DNA from 2 places in the Gordonia sp. J1A genome. Region 1 is predicted to be linked to the other one. Evidence: riboswitches for the same ligand, from Rfam matches in the RefSeq annotation. Region 1 holds a riboswitch; the other holds the start of a gene.
The links. Region 1 has a riboswitch for cyclic di-AMP ahead of ACZ5QD_RS18535 (transglycosylase family protein). Riboswitches for the same ligand answer to the same signal wherever they lie in the genome.
Positions count from the first base shown of each region.

Region 2: another riboswitch for cyclic di-AMP. It lies ahead of ACZ5QD_RS07365 (C40 family peptidase); the one in region 1 lies ahead of ACZ5QD_RS18535 (transglycosylase family protein).

Region 1 covers NZ_AP041607.1:3,957,824-3,973,483, reverse strand. The annotation lists gene ACZ5QD_RS18585 (NCS2 family permease) at 1-564, opposite strand, end outside; gene ACZ5QD_RS18580 (DUF2530 domain-containing protein) at 662-916, shown strand; gene ACZ5QD_RS18575 (phosphatase PAP2 family protein) at 892-1,545, opposite strand; gene ACZ5QD_RS18570 (sacsin N-terminal ATP-binding-like domain-containing protein) at 1,597-4,389, opposite strand; gene ACZ5QD_RS18565 (DUF3027 domain-containing protein) at 4,370-5,152, opposite strand; gene ACZ5QD_RS18560 (MFS transporter) at 5,295-7,091, shown strand; gene ACZ5QD_RS18555 (DUF2771 family protein) at 7,170-7,754, shown strand; gene ACZ5QD_RS18550 (cold-shock protein) at 7,777-8,196, opposite strand; gene ACZ5QD_RS18545 (hypothetical protein) at 8,313-8,522, shown strand; gene ACZ5QD_RS18540 (flavin reductase family protein) at 8,519-9,049, shown strand; cyclic di-AMP (ydaO/yuaA leader) riboswitch at 9,313-9,505, shown strand; gene ACZ5QD_RS18535 (transglycosylase family protein) at 9,514-10,146, shown strand; gene ACZ5QD_RS18530 (hypothetical protein) at 10,294-10,476, opposite strand; gene ACZ5QD_RS18525 (helicase-associated domain-containing protein) at 10,523-12,862, shown strand; gene ACZ5QD_RS18520 (DNA repair helicase XPB) at 12,912-14,564, shown strand; gene ACZ5QD_RS18515 (hypothetical protein) at 14,649-15,101, shown strand; gene ACZ5QD_RS18510 (pyridoxal phosphate-dependent aminotransferase) at 15,135-15,660, shown strand, end outside.
Region 2 covers NZ_AP041607.1:1,578,216-1,593,875, forward strand. The annotation lists gene ACZ5QD_RS07345 (AMP-dependent synthetase/ligase) at 1-379, shown strand, start outside; gene ACZ5QD_RS07350 (glycosyltransferase family 4 protein) at 510-1,628, opposite strand; gene ACZ5QD_RS07355 (peptidase MA family metallohydrolase) at 1,625-2,980, opposite strand; gene ACZ5QD_RS07360 (C40 family peptidase) at 3,026-4,072, opposite strand; gene ACZ5QD_RS07365 (C40 family peptidase) at 4,161-4,736, opposite strand; cyclic di-AMP (ydaO/yuaA leader) riboswitch at 4,755-4,954, opposite strand; gene ACZ5QD_RS07370 (hypothetical protein) at 5,065-5,301, opposite strand; gene ACZ5QD_RS07375 (DEDD exonuclease domain-containing protein) at 5,507-7,267, shown strand; gene ACZ5QD_RS07380 (Lrp/AsnC family transcriptional regulator) at 7,300-7,578, shown strand; gene ACZ5QD_RS07385 (AraC family transcriptional regulator) at 7,575-8,366, shown strand; gene trpD (anthranilate phosphoribosyltransferase) at 8,369-9,457, opposite strand; gene ACZ5QD_RS07395 (hypothetical protein) at 9,513-9,977, opposite strand; gene ctaE (aa3-type cytochrome oxidase subunit III) at 10,148-10,759, shown strand; gene qcrC (cytochrome bc1 complex diheme cytochrome c subunit) at 10,841-11,743, shown strand; gene qcrA (cytochrome bc1 complex Rieske iron-sulfur subunit) at 11,740-12,891, shown strand; gene qcrB (cytochrome bc1 complex cytochrome b subunit) at 12,888-14,507, shown strand; partial or broken gene ACZ5QD_RS07420 (transposase) at 14,887-15,660, shown strand, end outside.

The DNA.
Region 1 (15,660 bases):
GGTCACGAAGCCTGCGTTGATGAAACCGATGAAGGCGATGAACGCGCCGATGCCCGCAGCGATCGCCGATTTGAGTTCGGCCGGCACGGCGTTGAAGACGGCGGTCCGGACACCGGTGAGGCCGAGCAGCACGATGATGACACCGTCGATCACCACCAGGCCCATCGCCGCCGGCCAACTCATCTGCGGCGCGATCGTCACCGCCAGCAGGCTGCTGATCCCGATGCCGGCCGCCAGGCCGAACGGATAGTTGGCGACCAGGCCGAAGACGATGGACATCACACCCGCGGCCAGTGCCACCACGGCGGCCACCTGAAGCATCGGGAGCACGTTGCCGAGGGAGTCGGCGTTGATCGGTTTCCCGGGGACACCGCCGATGATGATCGGCGTCAGGACGACGATGTACGCCATCGTGAAGAACGTGACCAGTCCGCCGCGCACTTCCCGGGCCACCGTCGAACCGCGCTCGCGGATCTTGAAGTACCGATCCAGCACGGACTGCGACGTCTTCGCCGTGTCGGTGCCGTTCGCCTCCTGCGGTTCGTTGTCGGCCGGATCGGTCATCGGCGGGCCTCTCACTGTCGGGCATTCAATGGACCGGATAATTGTTGCGCATGCGCCGCGCGCGAACCACCACGGGCGGGAAAGCTAGTCTGAACCCATGTCAGACGAGTCCGAGATCCCGCAACTCCCGGCCAGGCTCAGGGCACCCGAACCGGTCATCGTGGCCGGGATGCTGATCTGGACGGTGGCCACGTTGGTGGTGTGGCTCGGCGGTGTTGGTCCCGACAGCGCGCTGCCGGTGTGCCTGGTCGGGCTCGGCGTCGGTGTGCTCGGCACCGGCGTGGTACTCCTCCAGAAGGCCGCCGTGCGCCGCGGTTCCCGCGGCGCTCAGGAAGGGCTCGACGTGCGCTGATCCCTGGCGTTCTTCACCTGCTGATCGTGCTGGGCCTGTTGGGCCACCGAATTCGTCACCCGCTTGGTTCCCACCCGCAGCAGGGCGGGTCGCCGGACCAGTTGCGCATGGGCCACGAGACAGACGAGCAGCCATATCAGTCCGAACAACCAGCCGAAGACGACGTCGGAGGTCCAGTGGACGCCGAGGTACACCCGGCTGAGACCGATCACCGCGATCAGCGCGGGAATCCACAGCAGGATCAGCGGTCGCGCCCGCACGCGCGGATACAGCCGGTACAGGATGACGGCGGAGAGCCCGTACACGACGGTGCTGAGCATCGCGTGCCCAGAGGGGAACGACGCTCCCCCGACGTCGATGAGCCGGTCGGTGACCGGTGGTCTGGGTCTGGCGAACAAGAGCTTGAGCAGCACCATCAGCACGTAGCCGCTCAGGCTGCCGACCACGATGAGTGCCGAGAGGTCGATGCGGTTGCCCACCCACGCGAGCACCAGCACCCCGATGACCACCAGGACCACCGTCAGGGTGTCACCGAGGACGGTCAGGAACTGCATAACCGAGGTCAGCGGTTCGTGCCGGGAGTGCACCACCCAGTCGGTGATGCGTTCGTCGATCGGGAACTGCTGCACTACTGCCTCGCTGGTGTCTCTGGAGGGAACTCGTCGTTCGCGGCTCGCCGCTCACGGTACTGGCTCATCGTCCGCCCGCCCCCGACATCGGCTCAGATGCACCGTCCCGTCGTCGTCCACCCACAGGGGCACGCGCCGCCGGTCGTCGGTCTCACCGGTCACCGTGACATGGAGATCGTCGTGGAGCCGCACGCGGTGGGGCGCGGGCAGTCCGGCCGCCGCGGACAGCCGGACGGCGTCGGCGGAGTCGGGGTCGACGGACTCGCCGCCCTGGTCCGGGATCACCCGGTAGACCTCGGCCGCGGTAGGTGCATCGAGGAGATCGGCCAGCAGAGCGGCTGAATCGGCGTCGGGCGGGATCGCAGGCAGGACGGCGCGACCGGCGGGCACCACGCTCATCCACCACGGCGCCCCGACCACCACGGGATCGTCGGAGACTTCGCCGGAGACCGTCCGGGCGCCTCGGGGCGGTTCGACGTCGTCGACCGCGAACGCCCCGGAACGCACGGCACTGATCAGCGCGGCATGGGCACGGACTGCGACGCCGGGTGCGACCGTCCGTGCCGGATCGGCGAGCCTTGCCAGCCAGTCGGCCGCGTCGTCGGCGTCGTCCGGCTCACCGGCGGCGAGGAGTCCGGCGGCCGCCACGGGCACCTCGACGGGGTCGAACAGCCCGCGCAGCGACGTCTCGTCGACCGATCGGAGACCCCGTAGCGCCGTGCCGTCGATCTCGGCGTATCGCCGCAGCCACCACCGCGTGTACCCGCCGGTCAGCGCGGACGCGGTGTCGGGGTCGTCGGCCAGCAGCGCGAGAGCGGCCGGCCACTGCCGAGGGTCGACGAGGTCCAGGTCGCGAACGGCGATCAGTTCTTCGGGCGGCACCTCGTGCTCCTCCCACCATCGCTCCTCGTCGGGCAGGTCGTGATCCGGCGCGACGGGCGCGTCGTCGCGCACGAGCGTGAATCCCCATCCGACGCCGAGTCGGCGCAGAGCCGTCGGCCCGTACGTCTCGACCACCGAATCGGCGACGGTTCCGAACGGAGAGTCGTCGACCAGCACCTGCGCCAGCGGGCTGTCGGGCAGCAGGAGTTCGTCCGCCGGCCACCGCTCGCCGTCGGCTCCGAGCAGTTCCAGACCGCCGAGTTCGGCCGGCGCGCGACCGGCGTCGGGCAGTCCGAGGATCCTGAGCACCACGTCGGTCACGGCGTCCGGGTCGGCAGCGCGGTCGTCGGAATCGGGGCCGGCGTCGAGCTCCGCGATCAGCTCGGGCAGCGCCAGCGCCGCCGCGGGCGAGATGCGCGTGAGTCCGAGGCGGTCCAGGAGCGGGTCGTAGGCGGCGGGATCGACGGTCGGCACCCAGCTCGGGACGGGCGGATCGTCGAGCCCGTCCAGCCCGTCGATGAGAAAGAGCCCGCGGCACCCGACGTTCATGCGGCCGTCGGTGCGCGGAACCGGCAGCGTTCCCAGTTCCTCGGCGGTCCGTGCGTCCGGGACCATCGGCGCCAGCGCCGCGTAGAGCCGCGACCACCATGCGGTGTCCTCGCCGCCGGCACCGGACAGCAGCTCGGCCAGATCGGCCAGGCCGAGGCGCCGAGCGCCCAACCCCACCAGCAGCGACGCCGTCACCCGGTCACTGACATCCGGATGCGCCAACGGTTCGAGAAGGTCGCCGAGCAGCGCCGCGAGGTCGGCCGTCAGGCCCGGGAGCACCCACGCCCGTTCGGGCGAGAGCGCCTCCCCGGTGGCAGACGGCAGCCACCGGGCAGTGCGCAGCCGGTCCCGGACCGCCTCCCGGAGCACCGCGTCCACCCGGCCCGATGCGAGCGCCGGCGGGGGAATCACCGCTTGCTTCTGGTCGTCGGGAACCAGTGCCGCGAGTTCGGGATAACCCGCGGCCGCCGCCTCGACGTCGGCGTCGGGATGCAGTTCCCGGCGATCGGGCGTCAACGGCAGGTCGGCGATCACGCGCGCGGGAAGGGTCAGTTCGATATCCGTGGCGTTGGGGCTGCGCAGCGCGTCGCCCGACAGCGGCCGTATCCGTCCGTCCCGGATCGGCACCAGCCATCGGGCGGTGGCGGCTCGCGCGATCAGCCAGCGCCGGTGCTCGGTGCCGTCGCGGGTGATGACGACGGTGTCGCCGTCGGCCAGACGCTCGTAACTCCGCCCGGCGACGTCGATCCGCGCGAGCGCCTCCAGTTCGAGCAGGAGGTCGGGCGCCTGGTGCTGCGCCGCCGACACGATCGCGGCCGCGGCCTCCTCGTCGGCCGTCTCCAGCACCACCTCGGTGTCGAATCCCGCAGCGGGCTGGGCCGCCGAGGGCCAGGCCAGTCGCTGCGCGGGGACCCGATCGAGATCCAGCTCCGAATCGGGATCGTCGATCAGCGCGCGGATCTGTCCGCGAGTCCGATCGGCGTCGAACTCGATCGATCCGCTGCGTGAGGCGAGGGTGACGCGCGCGGCGAGCGACGTGGCACGGAAACCCATGCCGAAGCGGCCGACGGTGGTCCCGCCGTGGATCAGCGGGCTCTTCGGCGACACGCGCAGCGCCGTGAGCGACCGGACTCCGGCGGCCGTCAGCGGCGCACCGGTGTTCGCGACGTGGACGGTGGCGCCGTCGGCCCACACCGTCACCCGGCCGTCGATGCCGGCCAGGCTCGCCGCGTCGGCCGCATTGGCCGCGAGCTCGGTGAAGAGGCGGTCGCGGTAACCGATCTCGAGAAGTTCCGCCTCGGCCGCAGCGTCCTCGGCCAGACGGGTGGGCGACGACAGCCAGCCCTGCAGGGTGCTCCGGCGCAGGTCCGCGGTCCCGAACGGATCCGCGGGATCAGTCTCCGGCCGGGGCATCGCTCGCCGGAACGGCCGGCAGCGTCACGACCTCGACGGCACCGTCGTCGAAGGCGTCGTAGGCCGGGCTGCCATTGCCCGGTGCGGGCCGTACGTCCGAATGCGCGCCGCAACCGTACTCCGCGGAGACCGCGCGGCCGTCGGCGGACAGCTCGTTGGCGCAGACGCCGAAGGCGCCGTGGAGCGCTCCGGCAAGGGGCAGGTAGAAACCACAGGTCCCGCACGAGTGCCGGGCGTTGCGGGCCATCGCCGAATCGGGACCGAATTCGCCGTCGTACCAGCGCTGGGCGGCGTCGGCGCGGCCCTCGAAGGAGAGCAGGCGCTTGCGTCCGAGGCCGATCTCCGCCGAGACCTGCCCCACCTGATCCCGGTCGATGGGATCGACGTCGAGGGTGTCGATCTGCCCGGGGACCAGCCGCGGATCGTCGGCGGGCGCGGCCAGCAGATCGCCGGGACCGAGATCGCCCGGCGCGACGCGATCCACCCAGGGAACCCATTCGGGGGCGAGCAGAGCGCCGTCGCCGGGGAGCAGGACGGTCTCGCTGACCGTCAGTTCCCTCGACTCGGGCGCACCCGCGACGACGACGCACCACTGCCAACCCCGGTAGCCGGGGACTTCGGCGGCGAAGTAGTGGGTGGCGGCGTACTCGCCCTCCGAGCGCGCCCCCAGATGCTCACCAGGCGTTTCGCCGTCGGCGATCAATGCTTCGCGCGCGAAGGCGACAGCATCCACCAGGGCGCCGTTCTCGAATGCAACACTCACCCTTCCAGTGTGCAATAGCGGCCCGGGGTAATGCACGTCAGGCACCTTTCGCAGACGATTCGCGGGATCGGCGAGGCACGCACGAAGCGTCGGGCGCCGCCTGTTCCCAGCCTTGTCCGCGTCATAGGGAACAATTGATGACGTGAATCCTCGTCAACCCGGTGACAACCGCCCCCACGGCGGTGACCGGCAGCAGTCTCCGCGGTCTCCGCGGCGGCCGGCGCCGCATCCCGGCCAGGCGAACTACCCGGCCGACCCGCGACCGCGCGTGCCCACCCGACCGTTCGAGTCCCGCGAACGTCCGGCCAGCGAGGGCTATCTGCCTCCGCGCACCCGGAACCCGCATCTGCCCCCGCTCGACCCGCAGACCGAACCCGTCGACCAGCCGACCACCCGGATCAAGCCGGAGGCCGGCGCGCAGGACCGTCGCCGCGGCACCGAATACGTTCCACCCGAGAAGGTCACGGTGGTCCGGGTCTTCGCGCGGCGGTCGAAGTACTTCACCGCCCGCGGCGTGAACATGGTGCATCGCGCGGCGACGGCCGACGGCGCCGACCGGTCCGGACTCACCGCGCTCACGCTGCCGGTGATCGCCAACAGCGCCGTCGACGCCGCGATGGCGGTCGCGCTGGCGAACACGCTGTTCTTCGCCGCGGCCACCGGCGAATCGAAGGTCAACGTCGGCCTGTACCTGGCTTTGACGATCGCACCGTTCGCGCTCATCGCACCGCTGATCGGGCCGCTTCTGGACCGGCTGCAGAACGGGCGGCGAATCGCGATGGCCGCGACCTTCGGCCTCCGCGCGGTCCTCGGGTTGCTCATCATCGTGAACTCCTCGTGGGACTCCTCATCCGGGCAGCTCACGTACAAGCCGTGGGTGCTCTATCCGTGCGCCCTCGGGCTCATGGTCCTGTCGAAATCGTTCGGGGTGCTCAAATCGGCCGTGGCACCGCGCGTGCTGCCGCCCTCGATCGATCTGCCCCGCGTCAACTCCCGGCTCACCACGTTCGGCCTGATCGGCGGCACCATCGTCGGCGGCGGCATCGCGGGCGCGCTCGAGATGGTGCTCGGCAAGTTCCTCCCCTTCCACGTTCCGGGCGCGATGATCTGGCTGGTGCTGGTCGCCGCGATGGGCGGCTACTACTGCATGAAGATCCCGTCGTGGGTGGAGGTGACCGAGGGCGAGGTCCCGACGACGATCACCTACCGCGGCAGTCCGGACGCCGAGGCCCCCACCGAGCGGGCCCACAAGCCGAGCCTCTCGAAGCGGTTGGCGGCCAAGATGCGCCAGCCGCTGGGCCGTTCGGTGGTGACCGGACTGTGGGGCAACGGAACCATCCGCATCCTGACCGGGTTTCTCACCCTGTACATCGCCTTCTACGCCAAGGCGCAGGACCACCTGGGTTCCGGCTGGGCGCAGCTGATGATGCTGGGTGCGGTGGGTGCCGCCGCCGGCGTCGGCAACGCCGCCGGAAACGGCCTCGGCACGCGGATCGAGCTGCGCAATCCCACCGCGATCGTCGTGTGGTCCACCGCGGCCACATTCGTCGGATGTCTGCTGGCCGCGATCTTCAACTCGCTGATCTTCGTCGTCGTCGCAGGCTTCATCGGCTCGGCGACCAGCGCCATCGCGAAGGTCTGCATGGACTCGAGCATCCAGGACGATCTACCGGAGGAGTCCCGGGCGTCCGCATTCGGCCGGTCGGAGACGGTGCTCCAACTCTGCTGGGTCTTCGGCGCCACCCTGGGTGTGCTCCTGCCCACCGAGCTGTGGATCGGCTTCACCGTGGTCACCGTGTTCGTCGGAATCGGTCTCGTCCAGACCTTCCTGACCAGCCGCGGTTCCACGATGGTGCCGGGCTTCGGCGGCCGCCGCCCCGATCACGCGGCCCCGACGATGCCGATCGAAGTGCCCGACCATCTGCGCGCACCGCGCTGAGCCGCGGCCGACACGCCCCTGATCGAGCCCGCACATCCCCCAGCCCCCGCCCCCTAACCGAAGGACGTATTCGACGTGATGCAACCGGGAGACAAGAAGGCCCTCGCGATCATCGGAGCCGTGGTGGTCGCGGCCCTGGTGATCATCGCCGGCGCCACCACGCTGCTCGTCCGGGGACACGAGAAGCCGCTGCCGACCATCTCGTTCCAGGCCGGCGACCACCTGACCCGGGCCGAACCGTCGTACTGGTGCTCGGTGAAGATGGACGACTGCCGACTCGTCGACCGGAACGGCAAGTTCAAGCTCCGCACCTACGACCACCCGGTCGCCATCGGCGAGCGGGTGACCCTGAGCGTTCCGAAGGAGATCTCAGACGGGCCGTGGACGCTCATCGCCGAATACGCGACACCACGGGGCATCGCACGCGTGATGTGGCTGCACCTGCCGGGCACCACTTTCACGCAGATTCTGCACAGCGAACCCGATCGGGTGCTGATGGGCGTGGAGGTGTCGTCGATCTCGGCGTACCGGGAGAAGACCCCCGGCCAGGACAACGACTCGCTCGACGTCGACCTGTCGATCCGCGGCACCTTCTCGATCCGGACTCTGCCGGTCGACTTCCGCATTCCGAACACCGCGACGCTGCCCGACCAGCGCGGCTAGCTCGGCCGGACGGAGGCCCGCCTCAGCGGTCGAGTTCGCGTGTGACGCCGCGGACGACCTCCGAGATCCGCTGGGCGGTCTTCCGGTCGGGATAGCGGCCGTTGCGCAGATCCGGCTGCACCTTGCCTTCGAGCAAGGTGATGAGATCGGCGATGAGCCCGTGCAGTTCGTCGGGCGAGAGACGCTTCGCGTCCCGCTCGCGGCGTGCCGCCTCGCGCGTGTTGCGCGCCACACTGGGCGCCGGTTCGAGGACCGTGACGCGCAGCGCCTGCGGGCCGCGGCGTCCCGCCGCCATGTCGAACTCCACCTTCTGTCCGACCTTCAGCTCCGAGACGTCCGAGGGCAGCGCGTTGGCCCGGACGTACACATCCTCGCCGTCGGTCTGCGACAGGAACCCGAAGCCCTTCGCGGAGTCGTACCACTTCACCCGGCCGGTCGGCACAGTGCTCACCTTCACAACTGATCTGGTCTGCCACAGACAAAAGCGCCTTGGCCCGATGGCAGTCCGAGCGGAGGCGCGCTGCAACAGATTCTAGCGTTCGGGCTACCGTTGACGCCATGCAGACCCAGAAGTCCTCACGCCTGCTCGGGGTCGCCGTCGTCATGTTCGGCATCGGGATGATCGCGAGCATCGCCCTGCTGTTCCCGGCGGTCCGGGACACCGGGACGGCCGTCGTCACGACCGTCTACGTTCTGGCCATGGGCGCACCGCTGGGATTGCTGCTCGGGATCGTGTTCGCCCTGCTGTCCGGCCGGCGCAGCCGGTGAACCGCATCGACCCGGACCGGCCGCTGCGGCCCGTCAGCGACGAGACCGAACTCAAACGAGCTTTCAGTTGCTTCCCGTCCGGCGTGGTGGCCGTGTGTCGCACAGGCGACGATCCCGGGGGCGACCCGATCGGGATGTCCGCCAGCGCCTTCACCACCGTCTCGCTCGATCCGCCGCTGGTGTCGGTGTGCGTCCGCAACGGCTCCACCACCTGGCCCGCACTGAGGGGCGGCACCGTCGGCGTGAGTGTCTTCGCCGCGCACCAGGGCGAAGTCTGCCGCAGGCTCGCGGGGCCGCCGGAGGACCGGTTCACCGGGGTACGCCCCATCGCCGACGACTCGGGCGCGGTCTTCATCCCCGGCGCCGCCGCCCACCTGGCATGCACGGTGTTCTCAGAGATCCCCGCGGGCGACCACCTCGTGGTGCTTCTGACCATCGACGCCCTGCGCTGCGACCCGAACGTCGAACCACTTGTCTTCCACGCCAGCAGCTTCCGCGCGCTCGAAGCTCGACGCGCGCAATCCTGACATACCGGCGTGTCGGAACTCTCAATCAGGATGTGACCTTTGTCACATAACAACCGGATAACGAACGGGATACGAGACGGGTATCAGTGCCGTGAGCAGCACGGACGTGCCACGACGCCCGATCGGCCGCTTCACACCACCTCAGAGCACCTCTTCGCATCAGATGTTCTCGCGGGCCCGACGACGTAGTGTTCATGACGGCCGCCACCCAGGCGACCACCCGAACGCCCGTTCCGCCGGTCGCGCCCAACCTCGCTCCGCCGGCAGGACACCCGCTGATGCAGTTTCAGGAGCGAGGACGGGGGACCCACAATCCTCCGGGAACCGGTCGATCACCTCGGTGGTCGGCCTTGGGGTTAAGCCCGGCAGACGTCGCACCCAGTGACGCGAGCCGGACCGGGCACCTCTCAGCCCGAACCCGACAGCTCACCTCGTAGGCGCGTGGAGAGAGGAAACGAAGACATATGTCCGGACGTCACTCGAAGCAGACGACCAATACCAAGACTTTCGCGAAGATCGCCCTCACGTCGGCCATCATCGGCGGCGGCGCGGCCCTGATGGGCGGCGGTCACGCCTCGGCAGCGACCGATTCCGAGTGGGATCAGGTCGCACAGTGCGAGTCCGGCGGCAACTGGGCCATCAACACCGGCAACGGCTACCAGGGCGGCCTGCAGTTCAGCCCGAGCACCTGGGCGGCCCACGGCGGCACCCAGTACGCACCGAGCGCCGACCAGGCCACCCGCGAGCAGCAGATCGCCGTCGGCGAGCGCGTTCTCGCCACCCAGGGCAAGGGCGCATGGCCCACCTGCGGCGGTCCCCTCTCGGGCCCCACCCAGCGCAGCGCCCCGGCCACCCCCAAGCCGGCCAACCCGCTCGCACCGAAGCAGCAGGACGCCCCGAAGACCGGCCTGGCCAAGTCTGCCGACGCCAAGAACACCGAAGAGGCCAAGCAGCAGATCGACAAGGTCGTCAACGACTCCAAGGTGAGCCCCGAGGTGCGCAGCGCCTGGAAGGCCGCCAAGGACTCCGGCTACCAGCTCACCCCGGACCAGCTGAAGCTGTACAACCAGAACAAGGGCCTGATCAACCTCCCCTGATCACCCGAGAAGTTCATCCGAGAAGACCTCCGCTTCGGCGGGGGTCTTCTCGCATTTTGCGACCGCCCCCGCACCGACGTGACACATGACGCACGAAAACCGGCCGGACCACACGGTCCGGCCGGTCTCGGCAGAGCTCAGGTCAGGTCAGCGGTTGACGACGGTCTTCGACTGGATGTACGGCAGGCTGTCGACGGGCTGCGGCAGCTCGTAGTAATCGCCGAACGGCGAGAGCGCACCCGCCAGGTGAGAGGTGAACTCCGTCACCGCGTGCTGCTCACCGATATCCGTCGGCCAACCGTTGTCCACGTATCCACTCTTCTTAGCCACGGCCTCATTGTGCCATGCCCGCTGAACCGGCGGTACAGTTGTCCGAATGAGTCCCGACCTGCCGCTGCGCGGGTTGGCCGACGATCTCGCCGAGCGGTCCGACGATGCGCTCGTCGAGTTGCTGATCGCCCGGCCCGACCTCGCTTCTCCCCCGCCCCGCGGCACCGGTGTCCTCGCCCAGCGCGCGCTGTCGGCGGCGTCGATCTCCCTGGCGGGCGAAGGGCTCGACCTTCTGGCGGTCGCGGTGATCGAGGCCTTTCTCGACGCGTCCAGTGCGATCGGCGAACGCAAGGAACTCCTCGGGCCGGTGAGCCGGGACGCGATCGTCGCCCGTCTCGGTCGGCGGGCGCGGCGCGGCGACGTCGACGCGCGTCTCGACCAGATGGTCACCCGTGCACTGCTGTGGGGCACCGGCCCCCGCCGGCGCGGCAGGCACACCGACTGGATCGCCGGGGCGCATCTGCCCGCCGCCCTGCCGTGGCGGGCTCACAATCTGCTCGGCCCCATCGCGGAGTCGACTCCCGCGCAGATCCGCGAGCGCATCGAATCGGCCGCCGAGCGGCCCAGGGAACTGCTCACCACACTCGCCCAGGGGTCGTCTCTCGGGCGCAGTCGCGACGCCGCACCGGATGCCGATCCGAGCGCGCCGGTGCCCACCCTCATCTCACTCGGTCTGCTCGCACGGATCGATGAGCAGACCGTGGAGCTTCCGCCCCAGGTGGGACAACTGCTTCGCGGTCAGCCGCCGCTCGAGACCGCGGTCCTGCGGGAACCGCCACTCACCGGTGCGGACGGCCCCGGGCGGTTCGACGCGAAGGCCGTCGACGCCGCGGGGGCGGGCGAGGCGCTCGAACTGCTCCGTCACTCCGGCGATCTGATCGAGGCGCTCGGCACCGCACCGGCGGCCCTGCTGCGGTCCGGCGGCCTGGGCATCCGCGAACTCCGGCGCCTCGCCAAGACCACCGCCCTGACCGTGAGCCGCGTCGGCCTGCTCGTCGAGCTGCTGGCCAGGCAGCGGCTGCTCGACGCGGGTGCGCCCGACTCCGACGCGGGCGACCACCTCGCCGACGACGTCTTCGCGCCCACCGGCGCCGTCGACGCCTGGGCGCATCTGAGTTCCGGGCGACAATGGCTCGGCATGGCGCGGGCGTGGCTCGATCTGCCGCGGCAGCCCTGGCAGATCGGCGACACCGACCGCGAGGGGAACACCCTCGCGGCGCTGTCGTCCGAACTGTTCGACGCCACCGCCGCGGCCTCGCGCCGCGCGGTGCTGGCTCCGCTCGCCGACGCCGAGCCCGCCCACCCGGTGTCCCCCGAAGCGCTGACCGCGGTACTCGGATGGCGTCATCCGCGCCGTCTCCGCCGGCTCAACGTGCATGTGGTGTCCGAGACCCTGCGCGAGGCGACCGAACTCGGACTCGTGGCGCACGGCTCGCTCACGACCGCCGGGCGGCTGCTCCTCGACGTTCCCGCCGACGCCGAGTCGGCGGCCGACGTGCTCGCGGCGATGGACGCGTCCCTGCCCGACCTCATCGACTACTTCCTGGTCCAGGCCGACCTGACAGTCGTGGTGCCCGGGCCGCTCGATCCGGACGTGGCCGACCGGCTCCGGTTGATCGCCGACCTCGAATCGGGCGGTGCCGCCTCGATGTACCGGATCACCGAAGACAGTGTGCGGCGCACGCTCGACACCGGCCGCACCAGCGCCGAGATCGCCACGTTCCTCCACGAGCACTCACGGACGCCCGTGCCGCAGTCGCTGACATATCTGATCGACGACGTCGCCCGCAGACACGGCCGGCTGCGCGTGGGCGTGGCGGCGTCGTTCATCCGCTGCGACGACACCGCGACGCTCACCGAGGTGCTGCGCAGCGAGGCCGCGACCGAGCTGGCCCTGCGCGCCCTGGCCCCGACGGTCGCGGTGTCGGCGGCACCGCTGCGCGATGTGATCGACCGGCTGCGCGCATCGGGGTTCAGCCCCGCGGGCGAGGACTCCTCCGGAGCACTGATAGACCTGCGCAGCCGAGGCGTCCGCGTCCCGGCCCGCGGTGCGGCGTCGTCCCCACCGCATCGACGCGCCGCTCTCGGTCCCGGTCAGGCGCACGCCGTCGTCTCCCGGATGCGGACCGCCGACCGCGCCGCCGGACCGGTCGCCGCGGCCTCGGCGTCGGGTGCCGCCGGCGAGACCGTGTCCACGCTGATCCAACTGGCCCTGCGCACCGGGAGGCGCCTGCGCATCGGTTATGTGGACGCGCAGGGCGCGGCGAGTCGGCATGTGGTGCACGCCCGTTCGCTGGCCGCCGGACAACTGGTGGCCGACGAGGAGGGCGGCGAGCCCGACCTCCGGTTCGCGCTGCACCGGATCACCCGCGTCGAGGTGCTCTGACTCCCGACGGCAGGTGGCCGCACCGCGCCCGAACCTGGACAATGGACCGGTGACCGACGGACCTCTCATCGTGCAATCGGACAAGACCCTCCTGCTGGAGGTCGACCATCCGGGGGCGGCCGCCGCGCGGGCCGCGATCGCACCCTTCGCCGAACTCGAGCGCGCTCCCGAGCACGTCCACACCTACCGGGTCACTCCGCTGGCACTGTGGAACGCGCGAGCCGCCGGCCACGACGCCGAGCAGGTGGTCGACGCCCTCGTCACACACTCGCGTTTCCCGGTTCCGCAGCCGCTGCTGGTCGACATCGTCGACACGATGGGCCGCTTCGGGCGTCTCCAGCTGATGAAGAACCCCGCGCACGGGCTCACCCTCGTGAGCCTGGATCGCGCCGTGCTGGAGGAGATCCTGCGGAACAAGAAGGTCGCGCCCATGCTCGGCGCGCGGATCGATGACGACACCGTCGTGGTCCACCCGTCCGAGCGCGGGCGCCTCAAGCAGATCCTGCTGAAGGTCGGCTGGCCCGCGGAAGACCTCGCCGGTTACGTCGACGGCGAGGCGCACCCGATCGAATTGGAGCAGACCGACTGGCATCTGCGCGACTATCAGGAGTTGGCGGCCGACTCGTTCTGGGCGGGCGGTTCGGGCGTCGTAGTCCTGCCGTGCGGTGCGGGAAAGACCATGGTCGGCGCCGCGGCGATGGCCAAGGCCGGCGCCACCACGCTGATCCTCGTGACGAACACGGTCGCCGGCCGCCAGTGGAAGCGCGAGTTGGTGGCCCGGACCTCCCTGACCGAGGACGAGATCGGCGAGTACTCGGGCGAGCGCAAGGAGATCCGCCCCGTCACCATCGCCACCTACCAGGTGATGACCCGCAAGTCGAAGGGCGAGTACAAGAACCTCGACCTGTTCGACTCGCGCGACTGGGGTCTGATCATCTACGACGAGGTGCATCTGCTTCCGGCCCCGGTCTTCCGCATGACCGCCGACCTCCAGTCGCGACGGCGCCTCGGCCTCACCGCCACGCTGGTCCGCGAGGACGGACGCGAGGGCGACGTCTTCAGCCTCATCGGCCCCAAACGCTACGACGCCCCGTGGAAGGACATCGAGGCGCAGGGCTGGATCGCTCCGGCCGAGTGCATCGAGGTCCGGGTGACGATGACCGATTCGGAGCGGCTGCAGTACGCCGTCGCCGAACCAGAGGAGAAGTACAAGCTCTGCTCCACCGCCCACTCCAAGATCCGCGTGGTCCGGTCGATCCTCGAACGCCACCGGGACTCCCAGACCCTCGTCATCGGCGCCTACATCGACCAGCTCGAGGAGTTGGGCCGGGAACTCGACGCCCCGGTGATCCAGGGCTCCACCCGGAACGCCGAACGCGAGAAGCTCTTCGACGCCTTCCGCCGGGGAGAGTTGCAGACCCTGGTGGTCTCGAAAGTCGCGAACTTCTCCATCGATCTCCCCGAGGCCTCGGTGGCGGTTCAGGTCTCGGGTACGTTCGGTTCTCGCCAGGAGGAGGCCCAGCGCCTCGGCCGTCTGCTGCGGCCCAAGGCCGACGGCGGTCAAGCGCACTTCTACTCGGTCGTCTCGCGCGACAGCCTCGACGCCGACTACGCCGCGCACCGCCAGCGATTCCTCGCCGAGCAGGGCTACGCGTACCGGATCGTCGACGCCGACGACATCGTCGGACCGCCGCTGCCGTGAGACGCACGTAACACTCGTCGTCTGTTCGTGCGACATACCGGTTGTCGGGGGTTCGAACACCATCGTCGATTCCAAGGGGGAACCGTGAACCGTCTCGTCACCGGAACTGTCGTCGCTCTCGCAGCGGGAGCCGTCGTCGCGGGAACCGCGGCCGGGGCCGGCGCGGCCGGCGCCGACATCGAGACCAGCGAGTACGTCGCGCAGAACTGCATCGGCCTGTCACCGAACATCATCGATAATCCCTACTACGGCGGCGTCACCGTCTACCCCGACGGCAATGGGCGCATCAGCGTCACCTGGGGCAATCCCAGCATCTGGGGCTACCGCACCGACGGCACCCTGACCTGGAAAAACCTGCGCACCGGCCGGAGCGGCCAGAGCAATGCCCACTTCACCCACGACGCCGAGGGCGCCGGGTTCTCGGCGGAGATCGCCACGGGTCCGGGACCGGTCCGGATCACCACGCGAGCGATGAACCGAGGGCCCTTCCTCACCCTGGCCGCGCCGACGTGCACGGGAGTGGCGCACGTCCGCTGACCGCATGGGTCGGGTGTGTGCCAACCTGGAGCCATGCCATTGGTCGACCGCATGCGCCCGTTCACGTCCACCGTCTTCGCGGAGATGTCGGCCCTCGCGGTGAAGCACGACGCGATCAACCTGGGTCAGGGGTTCCCCGACTCCGACGGGCCGGCATCGATGCTGGCGGCGGCCGTCGACGCGATCGAATCAGGCGGCAATCAGTACCCGCCCGGGATCGGTGTGCCGTCGCTGCGCCACGCGATCGCCGCACATGAGCGCGATCACTACGGCATCGACCGCGACCCTGATTCGCAGGTCCTGGTGACCGTCGGCGCCACCGAGGCCATCGCCGGTGCCCTGCTCGGACTCGTCGAGCCCGGCCGCGAGGTGGTGATGATCGAGCCGTACTACGACTCCTATGCGGCCTGCGTCGCCCTTGCGGGCGGTGTCCGGCGCACCGTTCCGCTGGTGCGCGACGGCGACGGATTCGTGCTCGACCGATCGGCGCTGGCCGCCGCGTTCGGACCGAATACCGCTGCGGTGCTGGTCAACTCGCCGCACAATCCGACGGGCACGG
Region 2 (15,660 bases), 1.6 Mb from region 1:
GCCCGCGCCGATGGAGGACATCATCCGCGCGAGCGCACTGGTGTCGCAGGCCGTGGTGGTCGGCGATCAGAAACCGTTCATCGGCGCACTCATCACGATCGATCTCGAGGCCTTCCCGGCGTGGAAGGAGCGCCACGGCAAGTCCGCCGACCTCAGCGTCGCCGATCTGGCGCAGGACCCCGACCTGCTGGCCGAGGTCCAGGAGGCCGTCGACGCCGCCAACGAGACCGTCTCCCACGCCGAGACCATCAAGAAGTTCCGCATCCTCCCGACCGACTTCAGCGAGGACTCGGGCGAACTGACCCCCACGCTGAAGGTGAAGCGCAACGTGGTGGCCGACAAGTGGGCCGAGGAGATCGCGGCGATCTACCGCAAGTAGCCGCCGGTGCGTGCCTGCGGGCACCGAGACGCGGTATGACGATCCCCGCGAACCCCTTCCGACGGGGTTCGCGGGGATCGTCAGTTCAAGCGCGTGGGGCGGCGTGGTCGGCCGGACCGGACGGCGCTCGTCACAGCAGCCGCATGAGGCGCGCGGCCTGCATCTTCCACTGCCAGTTCTCCACTGCCCATTCGCGTCCGGCCTCCCCCATCGCCGCAGCGAGCCGCGGTGAGGAGAGGATCTCGACGATCGCCCCGGCGACGGCGGCCCGGTCACGGCCGTCGACGACGGTGCCCGTCAGGCTCTCGCGCACCGTCTCGGGCGCCCCGCCCGAGTCGCCCGCCACCACCGGCACACCGCTGGCCGAGGCCTCGAGAAAGACGATGCCGAGGCCTTCCACGTCGAGGCCGCCGCCCCGGGTGCGGGTCGGCATGGCGAATACGTCGGCCATCGCGTGGTGCATCGGCAGTTCCGCGGCGGGGACGCCGCCGGTGAAGGTCACCGAATCCATCACGCCGTTCTCCTCGGCGAGCCGGTGCAGCGCATCGGCGTAGGGACCGCCGCCGACGATCATCAGCCGCGCGTCGGGAATTGCGTCACGGATCGCGGGCCACGCCCTGATCAGCATGTCCTGGCCCTTGCGCGGCACGAGCCGCGACAGGCAGAGCACTGTGGGTGCGTCGCCCAGTCCGTAGCGCTCCCGCAGCACGCGCCGCGCCGTGGAGTCCGGCGCGAACCGGTCGACGTCCACTCCGCAGGAGACGTACTCGAGCGATGCCCGCGGGCCGAAGGCCGCCGCGAACCGGCCGCGGGTGTAGCGGCTGACGTAGGTGATCGCGTCGGTGTGGTCGCCGATGTACCGGAGTACCTGGCGGGCGCCGGGCAGCATCGACCACCCGACCTCGTGACCGTGTGTGCTCGCGACGATCCGCCGAGCCCCGGCCTTCCGGAGCTTGGGCCCGAGGACCGCGAGCGGAGCCGCCGCGCCGAACCAGACTGTGTGAACATCGTTGTCGCGCACGAGATTCGCAGCCCTTCGCAGCACTCCGGGAGTCGGCAGCATCAGGCTCGTGGGATGGCGGACGATCCGGTACGGAGCCGCGCAGTCGTACTCCTCGCAGCCCCGCCACGTCGGCGCGTAGACGATGACGTCCTCCGGCGGGAGGAAGGCGATCAGGTTCTCCAGGTACGACTGGATGCCGCCCGGCCGAGGCGGGAAGTCGTTGGTGACAAGCAGCGTTCGTCTCACCGGCGCACCTGGGTGCGCAGCCACGCCTGCCAGTCGGCGACCACCGTCGACTTGTCGGCACCCAGCGCGTCCTTCATCGCGTCGTCGGTGGTCGAGGTGTCTCCGCCCTTGCCGACACCGATGTACATCTTCTTGAGCTTCTCCTCGCCGAACCTCTGGCCGACGAAGGCCGCGAACGACCACGCCTCCTGATAGGCGATCCGGGCCGCGTCCGAGTCGACGGAGAACGACCCGTCCGAGGGCAGCGCCTTCGGAACGTCGCCGGCGGCCACGGCAGCGGCCAATTCCGGTGCGGCGTCGACGAAGTCCCGGTAAGTGCCCTTGCGGCCCACGTACTCCGGAACGCCCTCGGTGAGCCACAGCGGCGCGTTCTCGGCGGTGTTGAGCCGCGAGGCGACGTGCGTGAGCTCATGGCGGATCACGACGGCGAGCGCCGGCTTCGACAGGGCACGGGCGGCGGGCGTGAGCACGATCCGCTGTCCCACCACCTGCTGATTCTGACGATCGATCATGGTGTACACGGTGGCGGCCGCGGCAGCTGAGGTGTCGACCGGAACGGTCCTCGTGAGTCCGGAGAACTGAGCGCCGTCGGCGGTGGAGATCACCGCGATCCGCCGGACCCAGTCGTCGCCCCAGAACTTCGATACCTCATCCACCGCAGCGGGCAGGATTTCGGCGACCTGAGCCGCGGTCTTCTCCGCGCCCCGGTAGCACAGAACCGTCGAGGTCCCCCCGGAGGTGCGCACGTCGTTCGCCGACAGCCCCGGAAACGCCCACGGTCCCACCTCGGGTGCCTTCGGATTCTCGCGTGAGGCCTGCGACGGGTCGGGCGCCAGGCCACCGTCGCCGACGACTTTCCAGTCGTCGCCGTATCGCGCGAAGGTCAGGCTCTGGTGGAGGGTCACCGTCGGTTCGTCGAGTCCAGGCGACGACGCGCCTCCCAGCGCGTAGTCGAGATCGACGGGCGTCACCCAACTGTCGGAGGCGCCGGCCGCTTCGAGCTTCGCCTCGAAATCCGGTTCGAGAAGGTGCTCCGGGCCGGTCTGGGGCGCCACTCGATAGCGGAATTCCTTGAGTTTGAGCGGCTTTCCCACCGGCGCCGATGCGAAATCGGCAGCCACGGCGTCGAGCCGATGCCGGAACTCGACGGTGGCGGCCGGATCGATGAGTTCGGACAGACCTCTGCGGTCGCCGTTGCGCAGCGCCGACGACAGTTGGTCGAGCAGGGCGGTGACGCCGTCGTAGCGCTGCTGTTCGAACGGGTTCAGCGGCGTCGTCGCGATCGTCGGAGACGAAGTGGCCGATGGGTGATCGGCATCGGAGCCACAGGCGGTGAGCGACGCGGCAGTCACGGCCGCCAAGACAGTGGCCGCGATCGCGGCACGCTGGGGGCGCACTCAGTACCGTCGCGCGGAGTTGTACGGGCCGGCCTTGTCGATCGGCACCACCGCGACCGGCACACCGAAGGTCGATGCGTGCACCACGTAACCGTCGCCCACATACATCCCGACGTGCGTGGCATCCGGGTAGTAGATGATCAGATCTCCCGGCTCGAGGTCGTTGCGATCGACCGGGGTGCCGCCTGCGAGCTGGGCCTCGCTGGTCCGCGGAATCGAACGTCCGGCCTGCTTATAGGCCCACAGCATCAGGCCGGAGCAATCGAACTGGTTCGGCCCGGTGGCGCCCCAGACGTACGGATCACCGATACGCGAGATCGCGGCCTGGACGGCCACGAGTTCCGGAGAGGTCCCCTTCGGCACGGCCCGGGGGTCGAAGTTGTACTTCGGCCCGCGCAGCGCGGCGAGCTGCTTGCCGGTCATCGACTGGTAGATGGCGCGGATCTGAACGGCTTCGATCTGCAGATTCGCCTGCTTGGCCTGCAGTTCACCGCGCTGCTTCTCCGAGGCGGCAATGGCCTGGGTCGCGGCTGCGGCGGTCTTCTCGGCCTCCGATTTGGCGGCCTTGGCCTCGCGTGCGGTCTTCACCACCGACCGCAGGTCGGCCGCCGACTGGCGGGACATCACTTCCAGACCCGACATGTTGTCGAGGAGATTCTGGGGCGAATCGCTCACCAGCATCGCATAGAGGCGGTTGATGCGAGCGCCGCGGTAGCTGACGCGCGCGAGGGCGTCCACCTTCTTCTGGGCCGCGTCCATCTGGCCCTGCATCGCGGTGAGCTGATGGGCCGCCTTGTCGGCCTTGCGTCGTTCGACGGCGACGATGCGGCGCTGCTTGTCGTACTCGACCTGCGCGGCGTTCATCGCCTCGGAGGTCTTCTCGGCGTTCACCGAGAGCGAGCGGTACTTCGAGAGCAGTTGGTCGGGGGTGCGCGCCGGGTCGGCTGACACGGGGGCCCCGACCATGATCGTCGACGCGGACACGGCTGCCAGCCCGAAGGCGGCCGCCCGTCTGAGCGTCCGGGACGTTCGACTCTTCAACACCACTCGCACTCGATCCTTCATACCCGTGAGGGCGGGCCGGCGCACTTCACGCCGTCCCGCCCTTCACCGAAGTTCAAACGGCAGTCGCTGCTCAGTAGCGGCGAATACCCGTCAGGTTCCACGCGTTCACCTTGTCGCGCTTCACCGGAACGCCCTCGGTGGACGAGTGGACGAAGATTCCATTGCCGGCGTAGATGCCTGCGTGGCCGCCGCCGTTGAAGATCAGGATGTCGCCGGGCTGGGCCTGTGCCAGCGATGCGACGGGAGTGCCGCCGCCGAGCTGACCGTAGCTGTCACGCGGGATGATCTTCCCGGCCTGCTTGTAGGCCCACGAGGTCAGACCCGAGCAGTCGAAGGCGTTGGGGCCGGCCGCACCGTAGACGTACGGCGCGCCGATCTTGGACTCCGCGTAGCGCAGCGCCTTCTTGGCGCGCACCTGCTGCGGGGTGCCGATGTCCAGGCTCGGGGCCTGCGGGGCCTTCGGCACCAGGTTCTGCGGCAGTCCCGGAACGTCGAAGGTGCCGACGTTCGGAACGGTCACCGGAGTGGCATGTGCGGGAGCTGCGGCGAACGCCAGCGATCCGCCGATGGCGATCGAGCCGGCGAGCACTGCGGACTTGGCGGCCTTACGGCCGGCACTGGTCTGCTCCAAACTATGTTTGCCCACGAAAACACGTACTCCTTGTTGTTCTCCCTTATCGCCGACCGGGTTAGCTGTCGGGTTCGGGCCGGAAGAGATGGACCCTACGCAGGCAGAAAGAAGCCCGAAGCTTCAATCCTTGTGCGATTCACCCCAATCCGCACGCACGATTCACATCGGTCGCACGGAGGAAGTGGTTCCCCGGTTCGCCCCCGTTGGTGAGGGCGATTAGGCGATGACCCACCGGGCACCCGGACTGCTCCGGGACATCCCTGACTGGAAGGTCTCGGAAAGATTACGAAACCCTGACAGCGATGTCCACTGGCCCGCCGTAGGCGTGCCGTCCACTACCGGCTCACACGGCGCGGAGGCCACCCGGCCACGACTCCCGGAAAGTGTCATCACCTGCGACGACACCCCGTTTGGCCGCACCCGCGACCTCAGGGGAGATCAATTCTGTGTCAGCGAACACATCGATCGCGTCGGCGAGTTCGGCACCGGCGGGGTCAGGGTTCTCCATGACCCCATAACCGCTGGTGGGCGGACCGAAGAAGACCTGCATCATGCAGTCGCCGCAGGCTCGCGCTCGCATCGGACACCGCGCACAGTCAATTTTCATGTGATCTGCCTCTCATCATCTCGGTGGAGACGGCGAAACCGGGCAATCACGTTGTCCGCGACCCGAAGACGTCTCGTCGCCGTCGACCTCGGGTGGAGACTACGACGCCCCTACGACATCTCCGTCCGTCGAAGCGCGTCGGGCCGGGGCTGTCAGAGCCCCGCCGTACGGTTCGGCCATGACCGTCGAACAGCTGTCGTTCGCCGACCTTCCCGAGGCCGACGAGTTCACCTCCGCTCCATTGCGGGAGACCACCTTCGTGGTGGTCGACCTCGAGACCACGGGCGGCAGTCCGGAGAACGACCGCATCACCGAGATCGGTGCGGTCAAGATCCGCGGAGGCGAAGTGCTCGGCGAGTTCGCGACGCTGGTCGACCCCGGGCGCGCGATCCCGCCGCAGATCGTCGCCCTCACCGGAATCACCACCGCCATGCTCTACGACGCGCCAGCCGTCGAGGCGGTGCTGCCGTCCTTCGTCGAGTTCGCCCGCGGGTGCGTCCTGGTGGCGCACAACGCCCGCTTCGACATGGGGTTCCTGCGGAGGAGCGCTGCCCGAGCGGGCCTGCCGTGGCCGTTCTCCGCGTCCCTGTGCACTGTGGTGATGGCCCGACGGATTCTGAGCAGGCAGGAGGCGCCGAGCGTCAAACTCTTCGCGCTGGCCGATCTGTTCGACGTCTCGGTCCGGCCGACCCACCGTGCGCTGGACGACGCCCGTGCCACGGTCGACGTCTTCCATCGACTTCTGGAGCGCGTCGGCGACCAGGGGGTGCGAACGGTGGGCGATCTGACCACGTATCTGCCCCGGGCGACGCCGGCGATGCGCGCCAAACGCACGATGGCGTCCGGGCTCCCCCATCGGCCCGGCGTCTACCTCTTCCGCGGTCCGTCGGAGGAGGTCCTATATATAGGTACCGCCGTCGACCTCCACCGTCGCGTCTCCGGGTACTTCAACGGAAGCGACACCCGCACCCGGATCGCCGAGATGGTCTCACTCGCGACCCGCGTCGATCACGTCGAGTGCGCTCATGCGCTGGAGGCCGGGGTCGCCGAACTGCGACTCCTCGGAGTCCACAAGCCGTCCTACAATCGCCGCTCCCGCAATCCGCAGCGGGGCTGGTGGATCACCCTGACCGCCGAGCGCTTCCCGCGCCTCAAGGTGTCGCGCACGCCGGGGACCGAATCGCTCGGGCCGGTGACGAGCCGGGCGGTCGCGCTGGAGGTGGCGGACGTCCTCTCCGGGGCGGCGGGGCTGCGGACGTGCGGCGCCGACCTGAAGAAGGCGAGTCACCACTGGTGTGAGGGGCCGACGGAGGCGGGACGACTGCCGGATCCGCTCGTCGCGACGCTGCCGGGAACGTGCCGCGCCGCCAGTGACCGCCCGCAGACGCTGCCGGACTACCTCTGCCGAGTCGAGGCCGTACGCGACCTGATCTCGGGACGGTCCGACTCGCTTCTCGCGGTTCTGTGCGAACGCGTCGAGTACCTGGCCCAGCAGCGCCGGTTCGAGTCGGCGGCCCGGGCGCGCGACCGGCTGTCGGCGACCATCGAGACCCTCGCCCGGACGCAGCGGCTCGCGGCGGTGGCGCAGCGGCCGGAGGTCGTGGGCGCACGGCCCGACGGTGCCGGCGGCTGGGAGCTGAGCGTCGTCAGATACGGGCGCCTGGCCGGCTCCGCGCACGCGGCTCGCGGCGTGGCCCCGATGGCGGTCGTCGAACGACTCAGAGCCGCGTCCACGACCGTGTTGCCCCCGGCCGACGACAGCGGACCGCTCGCCGGTGCGCCTGCCGAGGAGACGGCGCTGATCGAGCGATGGCTGTACGAGTCCGGTACGCGGTTGGTCGACGTGAGCGACCAGCTCTCATTGCCGATCGGCGCGGCCGAGCGCTGGCGCGACTTCGCACGCATTGCGCGATCGGCGCGCGAGGCGACGAGTCGCTAACGGCCTGGCGGCAAGCCACTAGAGTCGAGCCCATGATCACCGCCATCGTTCTCATCGGAGCCGACATCCATCAGATCCCCGAGACGGCCCAGGCCGTCGCCGAGATCCCGGGCGTCACCGAGGTGTACTCGTGCGCCGGCGACGTGGACCTGATCGCCAAGGTCCGGGTGCGCAATCACGAGGAGATCGCCTCGGTGGTGACCGGCGCCATCAACCGTCTTCCCGGTGTCCGCACGAGTGCCACGCACATCGCGTTCCGCAGTTACGCCAGCGCCGAGGTGGAGGGCGGGTTCTCGATCGGCGAGGCGTGACGCGCCCCGATGTCCCGTCCGACCGAGGCGTCCTGCGCCCCGAGTCGCTTCCCGAGTTCCATCGACTTCCCGCCATCGGCGCGACGGCCGACCTGGTCCGGTGGTTCTGGATCTGCCGCTGGCAGCTGCCGACCGGCCGTGTCAGCCGCCAGGAGGTCATCGGCTTCGGCGCCCTGAATCTGGTGGTTCAGCACGATCACGTCGTGGTGGCCGGTGCGACCACCCGGATCAGTCATCGGGACCTGGCAGGAACAGGATGGGCCGTTGGAGCACTCCTGCGGCCCGCGGCCGCAGGAGCACTCCCCATCCGTCCCGCCGAACATCTCGACACCGTCACCGTGGTGTCCGCACCGGACCTGCACGCCGCGGTGAGCACTGAGATGACCACTGGAATGGGCTCCCCGCCCGACCCCGCGGCCGCTGCCGAGACGGTGGGACGGTGGCTGCGGGCTCGCGCGTCGCTCACCGACGAGGCGCTGCTCGCGAACCGCGCGGTGACCGCGCTCGAGTCCGACCCCGCTCTGATCCGGGTCGATCAATCGGCCGAACTCTTCGGGATCAGCGAACGGACCCTGCAGCGCCTCACCGCCAAGTACGTCGGCCTGTCACCGGCGGCGTTGATCCGCCGCCGTCGACTGCAGGAGGCGGCGCACCGCGTCCGGACACGGCCGGACGAATCCCTCGCCGAGATCGCCGCCGAGCTCGGCTACACCGATCACGCCCATATGACACGCGACTTCGCCTCGGTGCTCGGGTTCACCCCGAGCCGCTACCGCGCGGGAGGGTGAGATCAGCCGTGCTCGGCGGCGAGGCGGTTGCTGACCTGCGCCCAGCGCGACAGCAGGTCCGCCGCCCCGCCCGAGTCGATCACGGCCTCGACCCTCGCGAGAGCATCGCGCATCGCCGCGATGAACTCCTCCTGAGTGAACATCTCGTCCTGTTCGAAGGCGACCACAGCGGCCGCGGCGTTGAGGACCACCGCGTCACGCACCGCACCGCGGGCACCGGCGAACATCTCACGGGCGATCTGCGCGTTGACCGAAGCGTCTCCGCCCTGCAGGGCTGACAGCTCGACGAGATCGATTCCGAGATCTCGGGGATCGAGGGTCAGTTCGCGGGAACGGCCGCCGATGATCTGCCACACGGTGGAGGTGGTGGTGGTCGTCAACTCGTCGAGACCGTCGTCGCCTCGAACCAGAAGCACCCGGTTGCCGCGCTCTGCGAAGGCCTGCGCCAGCACCGGCGCGAGGTCGGAGAAGGCGCAGCCGATGAGTCCGGCTTCCGGCGACGCCGGATTCGTCAGCGGCCCGAGCACGTTGAAGACCGTCGGAATGCCGATCTGACTGCGCGGCGGTCCTGTGAAGCGGAAGGCCGGATGAAAGACCGGCGCGAAGCAGAAGCCGATACCGAGTTCCTCGACGCACTGCTGGACCGCGGCTGGCGGCAGCGTGATCGCCACGCCGAGCGCCTCGAGCACGTCGGCTCCGCCGCTCTTCGACGAGGCCGCACGGTTCCCGTGCTTCACCACCGGAACACCCAGAGCGGCCACGACCACCGATGTCATCGTGGAGATGTTGACGGTGTGGGAGCGGTCGCCCCCGGTCCCGACGATGTCGACCGCCGCCCCCGACACCTCGATGCGGTTCGCGAGCGCGAGCATCGCCTCCGACAGCCCTCGCAACTCCGACGACGAGGCGCCCTTCATTTTGACGCCGACACCGAACGCAGCGATCTGTGCGCCGGTCGCCGCGTCGGACATGATCTCGCGCATCGCCCACGCCGCCTCGTCCACCGTCAGATCGACCCGATCGGTCACTTTGCCGAGTACATACGGCCAGGTGTAAGCGTTCTCGGCGGCAGTCACGTCGTCAGCAGTCACGCGAACCACCCTAACGGCAGCCTCCCGGACGCGTCAGCGGAGTATCCGCCGCAGTTCAGCGACCGGGCGCACCGGCTTCCCCGGCACCCGCCGGCCGCAGCACCGCCCAACCGACGACGGCCCCCTCCGCGCGCGAGACCATGCTCGCGATGCGGGCCCGCTCCCGAGAGAGCGCCACCGCATCCACCGGCATCACCCGAGCAAGCGCGAGGGTCGTCAGCGCGTCGTCCGCTGTGTCGGGCCCCGCAGCCGCCACACGCTCATCCACCGGACTCTCGTCGACCGCGTAACCGTCCGCACCGACACGCTCGAGGACACCGCTGACCGCCGAGGCGGGCAGTCGCACCACATGCCGCAGAACCACGGCCTCGGTCGAGGCGAACCCCGCCTGCGCCAATGCCACCGAACTCGCGACCGTCTCGTCGGTGCCGGAGACGACGACCCGCAGATCCGGATCGCCCACCACGGGCTCGGGTGCGCGCGCGGCGTCACTGCGCCAGGGCAGCTTCCACGAGACCATCACGCCACCTCACGCCATATCGTCATGGCGTCCACCGTAAACCCTCATCCTGGTCTCAGGACACGCCGGTAGACTCGTCGTCATCGGCTCTACCTGCGGAAAGCAGGCGACTTCGAGCAATTTTCCGACCCGGGTGGTCAACGGTTACTACGAACCGTCATACTTCTCTTGTGACTAGCGCTGTGGGTAACTCAGAAACCGCCATCACCTCACGCGTGCACTCGCTGAACCGTCCGAACATGGTCAGCGTCGGCACCATCGTGTGGCTGTCGAGCGAATTGATGTTCTTCGCTGGCCTCTTCGCGATGTATTTCGTCGCTCGGGCCAATGCATCGGACGGCTGGCCGCAGCCGCCGACACATCTGAACCTCTGGCTCGCCGTGCCGGTGACCACGGTTCTGATTCTCAGTTCGTTCACCTGCCAGGCAGGTGTCTTCGCCGCCGAGCGCGGCGACGTGTACGGCCTTCGTCGCTGGTACACGCTGACCCTGCTGATGGGCACCTTCTTCGTGTGCGGCCAGGCCTACGAGTACTACTCGCTCATCAACGAGGGCACCACGCTCTCGTCGAGCGCATACGGGTCGGTCTTCTACATGGCGACCGGTTTCCACGGCATGCACGTCATCGGCGGTCTCCTCGCGTTCGTCTTCCTCCTCATCCGCACACGCCTGTCGAAGTTCACTCCGGCGCAGGCGACAGCTGCGATCGTCGTCTCGTACTACTGGCACTTCGTCGACGTGGTGTGGATCGCGCTGTTCGTCGTCATTTACTTCATCCGGTAGCCCCCGGCGGCCGAAGAACCGGCCGGCCCGCCGGACCGGTTCACATACATTCAGTCCAAACCGCTTAGTAGAGAGTCACAGATGAGATCATCTCCACCGAGTTCGCCGGAAGACCGCGACCCGTCCGATGACAACAACGACGCCGCGCGCGCTAAGCGGCGTCGCAAGCTCCGTCGCCGAGCCAGCGGCACCATCTTCCTTCTGCTGGGCCTGATCGCCACCGGCATCATCGCCGCATTGATCTCGCCCAAGCCGCAGGTCGCGACCGCCGACGACAAGAGCGCGAGCTCCGTCGCCGCAGGCAAGCAGCTGTACGACACCTCCTGCATCACCTGCCACGGCGCCAACCTCGAGGGCGTCCGGGACCGCGGTCCGTCGCTCATCGGCGTCGGTGACGCCGCGGTGTACTTCCAGGTCTCCAGCGGCCGCATGCCGGCCTCGCGCAACGAGGCTCAGGCGCAGCGCAAGCCCGCCAAGTTCACTGAGGCTCAGATCGACCAGCTCGGCGCCTACATCCAGGCGATGGGCGGCGGTCCGTCGGTCATGTACGAGAAGGACGCCGACGGCAACATCAAGTACAAGGACGGCTTCCCCGTCCTCGCGATGGACTCGCTGCGCGGCACCGACATCGGCCGCGGTTCGGAGCTGTTCCGTCTCAACTGCGCCTCCTGCCACAACTTCACCGGTCGTGGCGGCGCTCTCTCGGGCGGTAAGTTCGCTCCCCCGCTGACGGACGTCAACCCGCAGCAGCTCTACACCGCGATGCTCACCGGACCGCAGAACATGCCCAAGTTCTCGAACCGTCAGCTGTCGGTGGACGAGAAGAAGAACATCATCGGCTACGTCCGTTACGTGGACACCGCCAACCCCAGCGGCGGTTACGGACTGGGCGGTTTCGGTCCGGTCTCTGAGGGCATCGTCATGTGGGTTGTCGGCGTGACGGCGGTCGTCGCCGGCGCAATGTGGATTGGATCACGAAATTGAGCGACACGAGTAAGGACGTCCCGTCCGACGACGAACTCGCCGCAATGTCTCGCGACGAGAAGGTCCGTCTCGGTACCAACCTCGACGGAGTGGAGATCATCCACCGCGCCGAGCGTTTCCCCGAGCCGGGCACGAAGGCCGAGAAGCGCGCCGAGTTCGCTGTCGCGATCTGGTTCGTGCTGGCAGGCCTCTTCGCCATCGCCGGCTTCGCGCTGTTCATCTGGAATGAATGGCAGTTCCGCATGCCGGACGAGTCGGGCTACTGGGCTTACACCCTGTACACGCCTCTGCTCGGCGTCACCTTCGGTCTCTCGATCCTGTCGTTCGGATTCGGCGTCGTTCAGCTGACCAAGCGGTTCATCCCGGCCGAGATCTCGGTGCAGGATCGTCACGACGGCGGTTCGGCGGAGGTAGACAAGCAGACCATCGTCGCTGAACTCGACGACACGCTGGAGACCTCCACCCTCCCCCGCCGCAAGATGATCATCGGTTCGGCGGTCTTCGGCCTCGGCGCACTGTCGGTGGCCGGCGGCGTCGCCGCGATCGGCGGCTTCATCAAGAACCCGTGGGCCAAGGGCGACGACGCTCCCCTGTGGCACACCGGTTGGTCGCCGATCTACAACGAGACCAAGGGCGAGACCGTCTTCCTGCGCCGCGACACCGGCAACCCGTACCAGGTGGCCCTGGTCCGACCGGAGGACCTCGACGCCGGCGCCATGGAGACCGTCTTCCCGTGGCGCGTCTCCGACGGCTACGGCGAGACCGAGGAGTCCCGCCACAAGCTGCTCGAGGGTCTTCGCGCGGTCCGCAACCCCGTCATGCTGATCCGCCTGCGTCCGGCCGACGCCGAGCGCGTCATCAAGCGCAAGGGCCAGGAGAGCTTCAACTACGGCGACTACTACGCCTACACGAAGGTCTGCAGTCACCTGGGTTGCCCGACCTCGCTGTACGAGCAGCAGACCAACCGGATCCTCTGCCCGTGCCACCAGTCGCAGTTCAACGCCCTCGAGTACGGCAAGGCGGTCTTCGGACCGGCCGCACGTGCGCTGGCGCAGCTGCCCATCAGTGTTAACAACCAGGGCTACATGGTCGCCAACGGCGACTTCATCGAGCCCGTCGGACCGGCATTCTGGGAGCGTAAGTCATGACGATCGCTGACCGCCTCGCCACGCAGGCAGAAGAGGTCGACTCGCGGTACCACCTCGCGGCCGGTATGCGTCGACAGATCAACAAGGTCTTCCCCACCCACTGGTCGTTCCTGCTGGGCGAGATCGCGCTGTACAGCTTCATCATCCTGTTGCTGTCCGGTACGTACCTGACTCTGTTCTTCGACCCGTCGATGGCTCACGTCATCTACGACGGCGCCTACCAGCCGCTCAACGGCGTCACCATGAGTCGCGCGTACGAGACCACGCTGAACCTCTCCTTCGAGGTCCGCGGCGGACTCTTCGTTCGCCAGATCCACCACTGGGCGGCCCTGCTGTTCGCCGCGTCGATCATCATCCACATGATGCGAATCTTCTTCACCGGCGCGTTCCGCCGCCCGCGTGAGGCGAACTGGGTCATCGGCTGCTTCCTGCTGCTGCTGGCGATGTTCGAGGGATTCTTCGGGTACTCGCTGCCGGACGACCTGCTCTCGGGCACCGGTGTTCGCGCCGCGATGTCGGGCATCGTCCTGGGCATTCCGCTGATCGGTACCTGGGTCCAGTGGGCCCTGTTCAGCGGCGACTTCCCGGGCGACATCATCATCCCGCGCCTGTACGTCCTGCACATCCTGATCTTCCCGGCCATCATCCTGGGTCTGATCGGTGCTCACCTGGCTCTGGTCTGGTACCAGAAGCACACGCAGTTCCCCGGCCCCGGCCGCACCGAGAAGAACGTCGTCGGCGTTCGCATCCTTCCGGTGTTCGCCGCCAAGGGCGGTGCCTTCTTCGCCATCATCACCGGCGTTCTCGCCCTGATGGCCGGCGTCTTCCAGATCAATGCGGTGTGGAACATCGGCCCGTACAACCCGGCGCAGGTCTCGGCGGGCTCGCAGCCCGACATCTACATGATGTGGACCGACGGCTTCGCCCGACTGATGCCGCCGTGGGAGCTCTACCTCGGCAACTACACGATCCCCGCGATCTTCTGGGTCGTTGTGGTCATCGGCGTGATCTTCGGCCTGCTCTTCACGTACCCCTGGATCGAGAAGAAGCTGACCGGCGACACCGCGCACCACAACCTGCTGCAGCGTCCGCGTGACACCCCGGTGCGCACGGCGGTCGGAGCGATGGCCCTGGCGTTCTACATCATCCTCACGGTGAGCTGTATGAACGACATCATCGCGCTGAAGTTCCACATCTCGCTCAACGCGACCACCTGGATGGGCCGCATCGGTCTGCTGGTGATCCCGCCGCTGGTGTACTTCATCGCGTACCGCTGGGCATTGTCGTTGCAGCGCAGCGACCGCGACGTCCTCGCACACGGCATCGAGACGGGCATCATCCGCCGCGAGCCCAAGGGCGAGTACATCGAGATCCACCAGCCGCTCGGACCGGTCGACGACCACGGTCACCCGATCCCGCTCCCCTACGAGGGCGCGCCGCTGCCGAAGCGGATGAACAAGCTCGGCGCAGCGGGATCGCCGGGTTCGGGCACCGTGCTGGTTCCGGACAGCGCCGAGGATCAGGCGCTCAACGAGCGCATCGCTCACGAGCAGCACGAAGCGGAGAAGCAGGCGCTCATCGCCCTGCAGGAGAAGGGCGGCAAGGCCCTCGACTGATCCGCACAGTCACCACGACGAAGGCCGTCTCGCACCAGCGAGACGGCCTTCGTCGTATCTGCGCTCCCCTCCCCCACCGGCGACGGTGCGCGCCCTCGATCGGTCGCCGAGCGACGGACCACGGCCGAGCTGTCGGCGGCCGAACGGGAACTGCGCAAGCGTCGCTCGCGGTCCCGGTGACCGCCGCCGAACTCGACGAGGTCGCCGACGCCGGCCGAGAATGAAGGCACGACTCGGTGTCGACGCCCTCGGCTCTACCGTCGCCCGCCGGGCCGCGCCCGGAGATCTGGTGGCCGGCTGCGTGGTTCACAGCGACCGCGGATCGCAGGGCGGATTCAACTGGTCGTCGCAACACCTTGACTGTGGAGGTGTTTCAGCAGTGGCGACGAAGGACTGGTCTGCGAAGACAAGCGACGTTCCTGAAAGGGCTCGGCGGCAGTGGCGTCCAGATCGTGCGTTGCGCCCGCCGATACGCTCGCCCGGGCGGCCCGAGCCCTCTCGGGCGGTGCAGCGGCAGTTCTGCCTCTGATCGCGAAGGGCATCAACTAGGCCGAGGCGTCGTTGACGGTTGGCGTGTCCGTGCCGGTTGGCGCTCGTTGGTTCCGTCACGCTGGCGGTATGCCACCGATCTCATTGGCCGCACCTACCGGCCGCTACCTGTCTTTCGCCGGACGTCAGGAGATCGCGCTCTTGCGCGCTAGACAGGTCGGGGTTCGTGAGATCGTACGCAGGATTGGCCGGGACTCCGGGGACGATCTCGCGTGAGTTACGCCGCAACGCGGCCACACGCGCAGGGAAACAGGAGTATCGGGCGTTGGTGGCGCAGTGGAAAACGCCGCAGGCGGCGAAGCGGCCGACGACGGCGAAGCTGGTGACCAACGACCGGTTGCGTGGGTACGTTCAGGAACGACTGGCCGGCAACGCTCGCAGACCGGACGGCACCATCGTCGTCGGACCTGAGCCGCCGGCATGGAAGGGACTTAACAAGCCACACCGGCAGGACCGGCGATGGGCAACCGCGTGGTTCTCGCACCGCCTGAAGGTCGACTTCCCCGGTGATGAGTCCACGCGCATCAGCCACGAGGCGGTCTACTCCGTCGGCCACGGGCTCGAGCACAGAACCGACCACACGGGCATGTCACCGCCGACGTCG